2 regions of the Nocardioides sp. P86 genome follow, and region 1 is predicted to be linked to the other one. Evidence: predicted binding sites of a transcription regulator. Region 1 holds the regulator's gene; the other holds the start of a gene.
The links. Region 1 encodes HrcA, which represses chaperone genes, less so after heat shock. Its sites were predicted from a motif close to TTGGCACTCGNNNNNNNCGAGTGCCAA; they were not measured.
Positions count from the first base shown of each region.

Region 2: groES (co-chaperone GroES) is a predicted target of HrcA. The motif match lies at 1,805-1,831, and genes of this name have one in related genera.

Region 1 covers NZ_JAMAYE010000002.1:504,091-510,643, reverse strand. Annotated here, with positions in the region: gene hemW (radical SAM family heme chaperone HemW) at 1-778, shown strand, start outside; gene M3673_RS09975 (DUF4870 domain-containing protein) at 771-1,193, opposite strand; gene M3673_RS09970 (DUF3097 domain-containing protein) at 1,218-2,063, opposite strand; gene M3673_RS09965 (hypothetical protein) at 2,112-2,309, opposite strand; gene M3673_RS09960 (MBL fold metallo-hydrolase) at 2,387-3,247, opposite strand; gene M3673_RS09955 (hypothetical protein) at 3,712-4,437, opposite strand; gene hrcA (heat-inducible transcriptional repressor HrcA) at 4,713-5,744, shown strand; gene dnaJ (molecular chaperone DnaJ) at 5,895-6,553, shown strand, end outside.
Region 2 covers NZ_JAMAYE010000002.1:976,513-983,065, forward strand. Annotated here, with positions in the region: gene groL (chaperonin GroEL) at 1-1,226, opposite strand, end outside; gene groES (co-chaperone GroES) at 1,371-1,664, opposite strand; gene M3673_RS12040 (methyltransferase domain-containing protein) at 1,888-3,081, shown strand; gene M3673_RS12045 (cobalamin-dependent protein) at 3,078-4,232, opposite strand; gene M3673_RS12050 (MBL fold metallo-hydrolase) at 4,323-4,964, opposite strand; gene M3673_RS12055 (S-(hydroxymethyl)mycothiol dehydrogenase) at 4,961-6,073, opposite strand; gene tsaD (tRNA (adenosine(37)-N6)-threonylcarbamoyltransferase complex transferase subunit TsaD) at 6,142-6,553, opposite strand, start outside.

The DNA of each region.
Region 1 (6,553 bases):
CTCCTTCGGCATGCAGTCGCAGGTGGGCCACGTGCTGCGGGTGCTCGACCGCACCCACGACCCCCGCCGCGTGCCGGCGGCGGTCGCGTGGGCCCGCGAGGCCGGCTTCGAGCGGGTCAGCCTCGACCTGATCTACGGCACCCCCGGGGAGAGCCTGGAGGACTGGGCCACCTCGGTCGACGCGGCCCTGGCCTGCGAGCCCGACCACGTCTCGGCGTACTCGCTCATCGTCGAGGACGGCACCGCCCTGGCCCGCCGGGTGCGCCGGGGCGAGCTGCCGATGCCCGACGAGGACGACCTGGCCGACAAGTACGCCCTCGTCGACGAGCGGCTGGTCGCGGCCGGGCTGGGGTGGTACGAGGTGTCGAACTGGGCCCGGGGCATGCCGGCCAGCGGAGCCCACCGCTGCCGCCACAACGAGCTCTACTGGACCGGAGCCGACTGGTGGGGCGTCGGTCCCGGCGCCCACTCCCACGTGGGGGGCGTGCGGTGGTGGAACGTCAAGCACCCCGTCGCCTACGCCGAGCGGATCGGCGCCGGGCTGAGCCCGGCGCACGCGCGCGAGGTGCTCTCACCGGAGGACCGTCGCGTCGAGCGGGTGCTGTTGGAGCTGCGGCTGCGCGAGGGCCTCCCGCTCGACGTGCTCGACGACGCCGGCGCCGCCGCCGTGCCGGGGCTGCGCTCGCGGGGCCTCGTGCGGGTCGAGGGCGACCGGGTCGTGCTCGAGGACGCGGCGCGCCTCGTCGCCGACGGCGTGGTGCGCGACCTGCTCAGCTGACCATGCGGATGGTCAGCGGGTAGCGGTAGAGCTCGCCGCGCGCCGAGCGCACCGAGCCGATGACGGTGAACACCAGCCAGACCAGCCCCACCACCGGCAGCAGCAGGAAGCCCACCAGCGCCAGGGCGAGCACGAGCGACACGACGCCGTAGATGAGGATGGAGAGCTGGAAGTTGAGGCTCTCGACCGACTGCTGTCGCACGTAGGGCGAGGTGCCGCCCTTGAGGAGCAGCACGAGCAGCGGGCCGAGGAACGACAGCGCCACGAAGGCCGCGACGAGGGCCGACCAGTGCGCCGCGCCGCCCCAGGTGCGCTCGTCGGGGGTCAGGCCGTCGGGCCCCGGGGTCTGGCCGTAGGGGGTCTGGCCGTAGGGCTGCTGGCCGTAGGGCGGTTGGCCGAAGGGCGGCTGGGACATGGGGCCTCCTGGTGCCGGTCGCGGTCAGTCGACCGTGACGAAGTCGATCAGCTCCTCGACCCTACCGAGCAGGGCCGGCTCCAGGTCGTCGTAGGAGGCCACCTTGCCCAGGATGTGCTTCCAGGCGCGCGCGATGTCGGCCTGGTCGCGGTGCGGCCAGCCGAGGTGCTGGCACACGCCCTTCTTCCACTCCACCGAGCGGGGGATCGTCGGCCAGGCCGCCAGCCCCAGGCGGTCGGGCTTCACGGCCTGCCAGACGTCGATGAAGGGGTGGCCGACGATCAGGACGTGCTTGCCCACCGCCGAGCGCGCGATGCCCTGGGCGATGCGGCTCTCCTTCGACCCCGGCACCAGGTGGTCGACCAGCACGCCCACGCGCCGCTGCGGCCCGGGCCTGAAGTCGACCAGATGGTCGGCGAGGTCGTCGACGCCGCCGAGGAACTCCACGACGACCCCCTCGATGCGCAGGTCGTCGCCCCAGACCTTCTCCACCAGCTCCGCGTCGTGGCGGCCCTCGACGAAGATCCTGCTCTGCCGCGCGACGCGGGCCTTCGCCCCCGGCACGGCCACCGAGCCCGACGCGGTGCGCGTCGGGGCGACGGGGGCACCCGGGCGGGCCGGGGCCACGAGGATGACGGGGCGCCCCTCCAGCAGGAAGCCGGGGCCCAGGGGGAAGGTGCGGCGCCTGCTGCGGCGGTCCTCCAGCGTCAGCGTGTGCAGGTCCCGGTCGACCGCGACGATCTCACCCACCCAGTCGGTGGTGACCTCCTCGACCACCGCTCCGAGCTCCGCGGGCGCCTCGACCGCGCGGCCCCGCTTCGGGGCGCGCCAGTCGCCGGAGAGCACGTCGCCGCCGTACCGATCACTCATCGCAGCAGGCTAGGACGCCCGCCGCCGCGAGCCGGCCCGGCGCGCCGGTCAGTGCTGGGTGTCGGGTTCCTCACCGTCGTCGCCGCCGTCGGACTCCGCGGCCGGCTTACCGTCGTGGAGGAGGTCGCCGGCGTCCTCGCCGGCGGGCAGGCCCTCCGCGAGGGGGTTGTCGTCGCCGGGCACGAGGTCCTCGGGCAGCTGGTCGTCGGAGATGCCGGTCGTGGGCTCGTCGGGGGTCTCGCTCATGGGGCGACGCTAGTGCGCGGGCGGGCGGGCGGTCGACCGCCCGGCGGGGTGGTGACGGGTTGGGACCGGGGAGCGGGTCAGACGAGGGGGAGCCAGCGCGGGGTGCGCGGCAGCTGGGAGTAGCCGCGGGCGACCGCGTCGGCGAGGGTCGCGGCGGGGTAGGGCCACGACCCCGTGGCCAGGGCCTCGGCCTCGGGCACGCCGCGGGCCACCAGGTCGCGGATCTCGGTGGCCACCAGCCCGATCTCGTTGCGCTGGACCTCGACGAAGTCGCGGTCGACCGGCGACCCGTGGCCGGGCACGACCACCGAGCGAGCGGTGGTCAGCGACAGCACGACGTCGAGGCTCCAGGGCCACTCCAGCGGGAACGAGTCGGCGCCGTACGCCGGCACCGCATCGTCCCCGGCACCGGCGGGCGGCGCCTCCTCGACGAGGTCGCCGGCCAGCAGCACGTCGGCGTCGGGCACCCGCACCACGAGGTCGCCCGCGGTGTGACCGCGCCCGGGGTGGACCAGCTCGAGGGCGCGGTCGCCCAGGTCCAGCACCGCGGCGGAGGAGAACACGTGGTCGGGCACGACCACCTCGGTCGCGTGGACCTCCTCGGCGTGCTCGCCGCGGTAGTCGCCCGTGCCGCGCCGGGCGGTCTCGGTGAGCAGAGCGGCGGCCGTCTCGTGGGCGTGCACGGGCAGGGGGCCCCAGGCCTCGAGGAACGCCCCGGTGCCGAAGGCGTGGTCGTAGTGGTCGTGGGTGGTCACGACGGCCACCACCTCGCCCCGGCCGAGCGCACGGACTTCGTCGACCAGCGCGCGGCCCGAGGCCAGCGACCCGTGCGTGTCGACCACCACCAGGCCGCGCTCACCGCGCACCACCGTGACGTTGACGTCGCACCACGCGCGCCGTGAGACCCAGACGCGGTCGGCGATCTCCTCGAAGCCCATCGGCTCAACCTAGCCGGGCGCGGGGCGCGGGGAGCGGAGCGCGCCGCGCAATCGCGCTGGTTGAGCAGGCTGGGGCCGTCGGGGTGGTCGCGGATCACGCAGACCGGTGGGCGTCGAGGGGTGCGCGCTGCGCAATTGCGCTGGTTGAGCAGGCTGGGGCCGTCGGGGTGGTCGCGGATGACTCAGACCGGTGGGCGTCGAGGGGTGCGCGCTGCGCAATTGCGCTGGTTGAGCAGCCTGGGGCCGTCGGGGTGGTGTCGGATCGCGCAAACCGGTGGGCGTGGAGGCGTGAGCGCTGCGCAATTGCGCTGGTTCAGCAGGGTGGGGCCGTCGGGGTGGTCGCGGACCGCGCAGACCGGTGGGCCCCGAGGCGTGGCCGCCACGCAATGGCGCTGGTTCGGCGGCTCAGGACCCCGGCTGTCCGCTCCGACCGGGCGATCCCGACCGCGCGAGGGTCGGCGGGGTCAGCAGATGCCGGCGCCGAGCTCGCGCCGCAGCATCGCGGCCAGCTCCACGGGCGAGCGCGCGGCGCGGGGGAAGACCAGGCGGGTGACGTGGGCGCCGGCGTCGTCGATCCAGCGCACGTCGACCCCGCCGGCGGTGAGGTCGGCCAGCTCGGCGGCGATGAGGCGCTCGACGGGCACCCCGGCGGCGAGGGCGACCGAGGCGCGCAGCTCCTCGGGGTGGCAGCGGCCCGCGTGCTCCACGCAGCGCTGCAGGTAGCCGCGGTTGAGCGCGTGGGCGGGCGCGGCGTACTCCTCGACCGGCACGGCCAGCGAGGTGCCGGCGCCGTCGGGGCCGGTGAGCTGGAGGGCGACCTGCTCGGGCACCAGGCGCACGACCTGTCGCTCGTCCTCGCAGCAGGGGCAGGCCTCGAGGCCGGCCAGGGCGAGGCGGCCCGAGACCGTCACCGAGGGCGGGCGCGCGCCGGCGGGGCCGGCGAGGGCGCTGTCGACGGTGAGCACGGCCCCGGCGCCACGGGCGGCGGCCAGGGCGAGGTCGCCGTCGGGGGAGCAGGTGAAGGTCGGCACGCCGTCGCGCTCGGCCATGCCCAGGGTGTCGTCGCGCAGCACGTCGGGGGCGCCCTCGACGACAAGACCGGCGTCGGTGGCGCACGACAGCACCGCGCGCGCCTCGGCCGCGACCAGGAAGGGGTCGTGGAGGGGACGGGTCGAGCTCTCGGCGGTCATGCTGCCTCCGATCGGCGGGCGGTCCTGGGGCGGACGCCGTGACGGGTGGTCGTAGTTAGGTGAGCCTAACCTACCCGCGTCCTCCGGGGGAGGGGCTCTCCGAGTCGGGTCCGCCACACGCGCCGGAGCACGGACGCCCGGCGGCCCGACGCGGGCCACGCCCGGGCTGCCGTGAGGGGCCCGACCTTGTAGAGTTGGCACTCCACGGAATCGAGTGCCAATCGAGCGCGGCCGGGTGCCAGGGGCCCCGGACCGGGCCGGCGGGAGGAGGCGGGATGCAGGAGGACCGCAGGCTCGCCGTGCTGCGAGCCATCGTGGAGGACTACGTCGCCACCGACGAGCCCGTCGGCTCCAAGGCGCTCGTCGAGCGGCACGGGCTGGGCGTCTCCTCAGCCACCGTGCGCAACGACATGGCCGTGCTGGAGGACGAGGGCTACATCACGCAGCCCCACACCAGCGCCGGCCGCGTGCCGACCGACAAGGGCTACCGGCTCTTCGTCGACCGGCTCACCACGGTCAAGCCCATGAGCACCGCCGAGCGGCGGGCGATCTCCACCTTCCTCGACGGCGCCGTCGACCTCGACGACGTCGTGCAGCGCAGCGTGCGGCTGCTCTCCCAGCTGACCCGTCAGGTGGCCGTGGTGCAGTACCCCACGCTGTCGCGCTCCACCGTGCGCCACGTCGAGCTGGTCTCCCTGGGCGCCCACCGGCTGCTCGTCGTGCTGATCCTCAGCACCGGGCGCGTCGAGCAGCGCGTGGTCGAGCTCGAGGGGGAGCTCGCCGACGAGGAGCTGGCCGAGCTGCGCTCGCTGGTGCTGCGCACCGTCACCGGCGCCACCATCGCCGAGGCCCTCGTGGCCCTGCGCGCCCTGGGCGAGGCCGGCGAGCCCGACGGCCGGGGCCCGAGCGCAGCCACCGTGCAGGTGGTCGAGGTGCTCGTGGACTCGATGAGCGACCACCGCAACGACGCCCGCGTCGCCGTCGGCGGCGCAGCGAACCTCGCGAGGTACGGCGACAGCTTCGACTCGGCCGTGCGACCGCTGCTCGAGGCCCTCGAGGAGCACGTCGTGCTGCTCAAGCTGCTGGGGGAGTCGGGCACCGGCGGCCTCGTCACGGTGCGCATCGGCGCCGAGGGCCCCTACGAGGAGCTGTCCTCGACCAGCGTCGTCTCCACCGGCTACGGCCCCCGCGAGGAGTCGCTGGCCACGCTCGGCATCGTGGGTCCCACCCGCATGGACTACCCGGGCACGATGGCCGCGGTGCGCGCGGTCGCCCGCTACGTCTCCCGCATCCTCGACGAGGCCTGAGCACGCCCTCACCGGCCCGGCCCGCGGGCCCGTTCCGCACCCGGGCGCCCCCGAGCGCCCGCGCCCCACCAGACCAGCACGCCAGACCAGCACGCCAGAGCACGACGTACGACCAGCACGCACCACCCGGACGACGACGAAGGACCATCAGTGAGCCAGGACCTGTACGACCTCCTCGGGGTCGCCCGCGACGCGGACGGCGACGCGATCAAGAAGGCCTACCGCCGACTGGCGCGCCAGCTGCACCCCGACGTCAACCCCGACCCCGAGTCGCAGGAGAAGTTCAAGCAGGTCTCGATGGCCTACGAGGTGCTCTCCGACCCGCAGAAGCGCTCCTCCTACGACCGCGGCGCAGACCCCTTCGGTGGGGGCGGGCAGGCCGGCTTCGGGCAGGGTGCCGGGTTTTCCTTCACCGACATCATGGACGCGTTCTTCGGAGGCGGCGGTCAGGGCGGTGGCCAGGGCCGTGGTCCGCGCCCGCGCGTTCGTCGGGGGCAGGACGCGCTGATCCGCCTCGAGGTCGACCTCGCCGACGCCGCCTTCGGCGTCACCCGCGAGATCAAGGTCGACACCGCGGTGCTGTGCTCGACCTGCCACGGCGACGGCGCCGCACCGGGCAGCCAGCCGGTGCCGTGCGAGACCTGCCGGGGCCAGGGCGAGGTCGCCCAGGTGCAGCGGTCGTTCCTCGGCGAGATCCGCACGCTGCGCCCCTGCGCGGCCTGCCGCGGCTTCGGCACGATCATCCCCGACCCGTGCCGGGAGTGCTCCGGCGACGGCCGGGTGCGCTCGCGTCGCTCGCTGACGGTCAA
Region 2 (6,553 bases), 470 kb from region 1:
ATGCCCTCCTCGATCGCGGCGCGCGTCGCGGAGACGGCGTCCTCGATGCGGTGCTTCTTCTCCTTCAGCTCCACCTCGGTGGCGGCGCCGACCTTGATCACGCAGACACCGCCGGCCAGCTTGGCGAGGCGCTCCTGGAGCTTCTCGCGGTCCCAGTCGGAGTCGGTGTTCTCGATCTCGGCCTTGATCTGGTTGACGCGGCCCTCGACGGCGGCGGCGTCGCCGGCGCCGTCGACGATGGTGGTGTTGTCCTTGGTGACCACGATGCGGCGGGCCTGGCCCAGCACCTCGAGGCCGACCTGGTCGAGCTTGAGCCCGACCTCGGGGGCGACGATCTCGCCACCGGTCAGCGTCGCGATGTCCTGCATCATCGCCTTGCGGCGGTCACCGAAGGCGGGGCTCTTCACCGCGACGGCGTTGAAGGTGCCGCGGATCTTGTTCACGACCAGGGTCGAGAGGGCCTCGCCCTCGACGTCCTCGGCGAGGATGAAGAGCGGCTTGCCGGCGGCGATGACCTTCTCCAGCAGCGGCAGGAGCTCGGCGATCGCCGAGATCTTGCCCTGGTGCAGGAGGATGTAGGGGTCGTCGAGGACGGCCTCCATGCGCTCGGGGTCGCTGACGAAGTACTGCGACAGGTAGCCCTTGTCGAACTGCATGCCCTCGGTGAAGTCGAGCTCGGTGCCCATGGAGTTGGACTCCTCGACGGTGATGACACCGTCCTTGCCGACCTTGTCGAAGGCCTGCGAGAGCAGGTCGCCGATGACCTTGTCACGGCTCGAGATCGTGGCCACGGAGGCCATGTCCTCGACCGAGTCGACCTCGCGGGCGGCGTCGCGCAGGGCGTCGCCGACGGCGGCCGCGGCGAGGTCCATGCCCCGCTTCAGGCCCATCGGGTTGGCGCCGGCCGCGACGGCCCGCAGGCCCTCGTGGACCATGGCCTGGGCGAGCACGGTGGCAGTGGTGGTGCCGTCACCGGCGACGTCGTTGGTCTTGGTGGCGACCTCCTTCGTCAGCTGCGCGCCGAGGTTCTCGAAGGGGTCGTCGAGCTCGATCTCACGGGCGACGGTCACACCGTCGTTGGTGATGGTCGGCGCGCCCCACTTCTTGTCGAGGACGACGTATCGGCCCTTGGGGCCGAGGGTCACCTTGACGGCGTTGGCGAGGGCGTCGACGCCCCGCTCGAGGGCGCGGCGGGCGCTCTCGTCGAACTCAAGAATCTTGGGCATGCGTTCTCCTTAGAAGCACGAGGCTTTCAAGCACTGGCCTGACGTGCCTGGCGCCCGGCTGGCGAGGCGCCGCCGCGACGACGACCTTGGAGCGAAGCGGGTCGTCGAGCGGCGGCAACGCTGCCAGCCGGGATGCCAGGTGCGTCAGGAGACGACGGCGAGGACGTCGCGGGCGGAAAGGATGAGGTACTCCTCGCCGGCGTACTTGACCTCGGTGCCGCCGTACTTGCTGTAGATGACCTTGTCGCCGACGGCGACGTCGAGCGGGACGCGGTTGCCCTTGTCGTCGATGCGGCCGGGGCCGATCGAGACGACCTCGCCCTCCTGGGGCTTCTCCTTGGCGGTGTCCGGGATGACCAGGCCGGAAGCCGTGGTCTGCTCGGCCTCGAGCGTCTTGACGACGATGCGGTCCTCGAGGGGCTTGATGTTGACCGACACGATGTCGACCTCCACTTTCGTCACTACTTGATGGCGGGTGGTGCACGTCTGGGTCCACCGCTCGCGTGGCACGCCGTCGCGGGGGTCGCGCTGCGCTGCGGGTGGCTGGCACACTCACGGGGAGAGTGCCAACCCTGAAACTAGCACTCGCTCACCCTGAGTGCCAGGGCCGGGGTCCCCCGCGGCTGCGCCGGCACCCGGACGGCCTGACAGGATCGCGGCCATGGACCTCGACGACCTGCGGTGGCTGCTCACCGACGACGGCCAGGCCCTGCTCGCCGAGGCGGTCGCCGTCCTCGCGGCCGAGCCCGCGACGCCGGACCCGCTGCGGGTCTCGGCCTCGCTGCGCCGGCGCCACCCCGGGACCGACCCCGCCCACGTCGCCGCGGCGCTCACCCAGGCCACGCTGCGCCGCCGCGCCGAGGCCAAGCTGGGTGAGGAGGCCCGGCTGCTCTACTTCACCCCCGACGGCCTGGAGCAGGCGACCCGTCGCGCCGTCGCCGACCACCGCGCGGCCCGGCTGCGCGCCTTCGAGGCGATCTCGCTGGTCGACCTGGGCTGCGGCATCGGCGGGGACCTGATGGCGGGTGCCCGGGCCGGCATCGTGTGCGCGGGGGTCGACCTCGACCCGGTGCGGGTCGAGGTCGCGCGGGCCAACCTGGCCGCGCTGGGCCTCGACGGCGCGACCGTCGTCGCCGACGCCACCACGGTCGACACCTCCCCCTTCGACGTCGCCTTCGCCGACCCGGCGCGGCGCACCGCACGGGGTCGCGCCTTCGACGTCGACGACTGGACGCCGCCCTGGTCGTTCGTCGAGGGCCTCCTGCGCCGCGACGCGTGCGTCAAGGTCGCGCCCGGGATCCCCCACGACCTCGTGCCCGAGGGCGTCGAGGCCGAGTGGGTCAGCGACCACGGGGAGGTCAAGGAGGCCGCCCTGTGGGCGGGCCGGCTGGCCACCACCCGCCGCCGGGCCACCGTCATCGGCGACGGCGGCCTGGCCACGCTCACCGACGAGGACGACCCCGGGGCTCCGGTGCGGTCCCTGGGGGCCTACCTCTACGAGCCCGACGGCGCCGTCGTGCGCGCCGGGCTGGTCACCGCCGTCGCCGCGGCGCACGCCGGTGACGACGCGGGCCTGCTCGACCCCCACATCGCCTACCTCACCTCCGACTCCGCGACCCGTACGCCGTTCGCGCGCGGCTACGAGGTGGTCGAGGAGCTGCCCTACCGCGAGAAGCAGCTGCGCGCGGCGCTGCGCGAGCGGGGCGTGGGCCGGCTGACCATCAAGAAGCGCGGCGTCGACGTGGTGCCCGAGCAGCTGCGCAAGCGGCTCGCGCTGCAGGGTGACGGCGAGGCCACCCTGGTGATGACCCGTGTGGCCGGCGAGGGCACCGCCCTGCTGGTGCGCCCCCTCTAGCCCGGCACCTGCCCCGGGACGTGCCCCGGCGCCGCCCCGGCCAGGTGGACCCGCGCCAGGGGGTGGCCGCGCAGCGGCTCGGCCAGCAGGCCCCACACCTCGGCGACCAGGCCGTCGGGGGCGTGGCGGGCCTCGAGCACGCGCTCGAGCCAGTCGCGCACCTCGATCATGATCGTCTCGTCGCCGACCACGAGGGCGGCGGCGAGGCAGCCGAGGACGTGGTCGACGTAGCCCGGGAAGTCGGTCCACCAGTCGGGGGCGCTGGAGGGCGCCCCGACCGCGACGTCGTGGCGGGCGGCGATCGCGCGCACGACGTAGGGCGCGATCTCGTGGTGGTAGTCGGCGATCCAGGCCGCCTCCACGTCGGCGGGCCCGGCCTCGGCGGGGCCCGTCTGCGGCACGCGCGGCGGGAGGGCGTCGATGACCCGCGCCGCCTCGCCCGGGGTGGCGGCGTAGGCGGTCGCGCCCAGCGCGAGGGCGCGGGTCTCGTCGCCCCCGAAGGCCTGGCCGCCCACCACCACGGGGATGCCGATGGCCCGGATGGAGCTGAAGAGCGACTTCTGCCCGGCCAGCGAGGAGGTGAGCGAGGCGCTGAAGAGCACCGCCCGGGGCTTGAGGCTGAGGATGTCGTGCAGGAGCCCGGCGGGCTCGGGGTCACCGCCGACGTAGGTGACGCGGTAGCCCGCGAGCAGCAGCGACTCGGCCACGATCAGCGCCGGGAGCGCGTGGCGCTCGTGCTCGAGGCAGGAGACGATCACCAGCGGCGCCGAGGCGTCGACCTCGGGGGCGAAGGAGCCCAGCCAGTGCACGAGGCCCTCGTTGATCGCCGTGGCCTGGTGCTCCTGGGCCACGCTCCACCCACCGGTCAGCCAGAGGTCGCCGATGCGGGCCTGGGCCGGCACGACGAGCCGCTCGATGACCTCCATGGGGGCGGCCCCGCCCTCGTGGCGCTCACGCACGACGGCCAGGGCGCCGTGGCGGTCGCCCGACTCCAGCGCGGCCCAGTAGGTGCTCCACGCCGACTCCCACTCCGGGTCGTCGACCGGGGCGAGGGCGACCGGGGGAAGGGTCGTCGTCGCGTCCTGGGTCGGCGTGACGCTCGTGCCGGTCGCCTGGTCGGGACCGGGGTCGTGCTGCACCTGCTGCTGCACCGTGCACCTCCTGGGGGGACCTCACGACTTTACCCAGGCCGCCCCCGTCGGCCCTCGCCCGAGTGGGCGAGGGCCGCGGGTGGAGCGGGCTCAGCCCGCCAGGCCGGCGCGCTCGGCGCCGATGGTGGTGTCGTCGCCGTGACCGGTGTGGACCACCGTCTCGTCGGGCAGGGCCAGGAGCTTCTCGCGGATCGAGGCCTTGATGACGTCCTCGTCGCTGTAGGAGCGGCCGGTGGCCCCCGGACCTCCCTGGAAGAGGGTGTCGCCGGTGAAGACGCACCCCAGCGCCGGGGCGTGGAAGCACACGGCCCCCGGGGCGTGGCCCGGCGTGTGCAGCGCCCGCAGCACCGTGCCCCCGACGAGGATCTCGAAGCCGTCGCCGAGGTCGACGTCCCACAGGTGGCCCTGGCCGTCCTCGGAGAGGTGGGTGAGGTCCCACAGCGGCTTGTCGTCGGGGTGCAGCATGATCGGCGCCACCACCCGCTCGCGCAGGGCCGGCGCCACCCGCGAGTGGTCGTCGTGGGCGTGGGTCAGCAGGATCGCGCGCACGGTGCGCTCGCCCACCAGCGCCAGGATGTCGTCGACCGAGTGGGGGGCGTCGATGACGACGCACTCGGTGTCGTCGCCGACGACCCAGAGGTTGTTGTCGACCTGGTGGGTCTCGCCGTCGAGGCTGAAGGTGCCGCTGGAGACGGCGTGGTCGATGCGCACTCCCCCGGCAGCGCCGCTCACAGGATCACCACCGAGCGCAGCACGCCGCCGTCGTGCATCTTGGCGAAGGCGGCCTCGACGTCGTCGATGCCGATCTCCTCGGTCACGAAGGCGTCGAGGTCGAGACGGCCCTGCTGGTAGAGGTCGACGAGCATCGGGAAGTCGCGGCTGGGCAGGCAGTCGCCGTACCAGCTGGACTTCAGGGCGCCGCCGCGGCCGAAGACGTCGATGAGCGGGAGCTCGGGCACGGTCATGTCGGGGGTCGGCACGCCGACCAGGACGACGGTGCCGGCCAGGTCGCGGGCGTAGAAGGCCTGCTTCCAGGTCTCCGGGCGGCCCACGGCCTCGATGACGACGTCGGCGCCCTCGGCCCCGGCGTAGGTCTGGGCGCAGATCTCCTTGATCGCCCCGACGGGGTCGGTGGTCGAGGAGTCGACGGTGTGGGTGGCGCCGAGGGCCTTGGCGGTCTCGAGCTTGCCGGCGTCGATGTCGACGGCGATGATCGGGCTCGCGCCGGCCAGCGCGGAGCCGGCGATCGCGGCCACGCCCACGCCACCGCAGCCGATGACCGCGACCGACCTGCCGCGGCCCACGGCGCCGGTGTTGATGGCCGCGCCGATGCCGGCCATCACCCCGCAGCCGAGCAGGCCGACGGCGGCCGGACGGGCCGACGGGTCGACCTTGGTGCACTGGCCGGCCGCGACCAGGGTCTTCTCGGCGAAGGCGCCGATGCCCAGCGCGGGGCTGAGCTCGGTGCCGGCGTCGTCGCCCTCGGCCAGCGTCATCTTCTGGGTGGCGTTGTGGGTGGCGAAGCAGTACTGCGGCTCGCCCCGCTCGCAGGCGCGGCACTGGCCGCACACCGCGCGCCAGTTGAGCACGACGAAGTCGCCGGGGGCCACCGAGGTGACGTCGTCACCGACGGCCTCGACGACGCCGGAGGCCTCGTGGCCGAGCAGGAACGGGAAGTCGTCGTTGATCCCGCCCTCGCGGTAGTGCAGGTCGGTGTGGCACACCCCGCACGCCTGGATCTTGACCACGGCCTCGCCGGGCCCGGGGTCGGGCACGTTGATCGTGGTGACCTCGACGGGCTGTCCCTTGGCCCGTGCGACGACGGCCTTCACCTGCTGCATGGTTCTCCTCCGGTCGGGGTGGCGCCGAGCGGCGCCGGTGGACCGAGCCTAGGCGGTGCCCCGGACGCTCAGCCGGCGAGGACGTCGGTGACGGGCAGCGAGGAGTCGGCGGGCAGGTCGAGGGAGGAGGGCGTGCGGCCGCGGGCGACCATCTCGGCGCCGAGGGCCGCCACCATCGCGCCGTTGTCGGTGCACAGGCCGGGCCGCGGCACCCGCACCCGGATGCCCAGGGTCTCGGCGCGCGACTCCGCGAGCGCCCGCAGCCGGGAGTTGGCCGCGACCCCGCCGCCGATGAGCAGGTCGTCGATGCCCTCGCTGGCCGCCGCGTCGAGCGCCTTGCGCACCAGCACGTCGCACACCGCCTCCTGGAAGGACGCCGCCACGTCGGCCACCGGCACCGGCTCCCCCGAGCGCTCACGGGTCTCGACCCAGCGCGCCACCGCGGTCTTGAGCCCGGAGAAGGAGAAGTCGAAGCGGTGC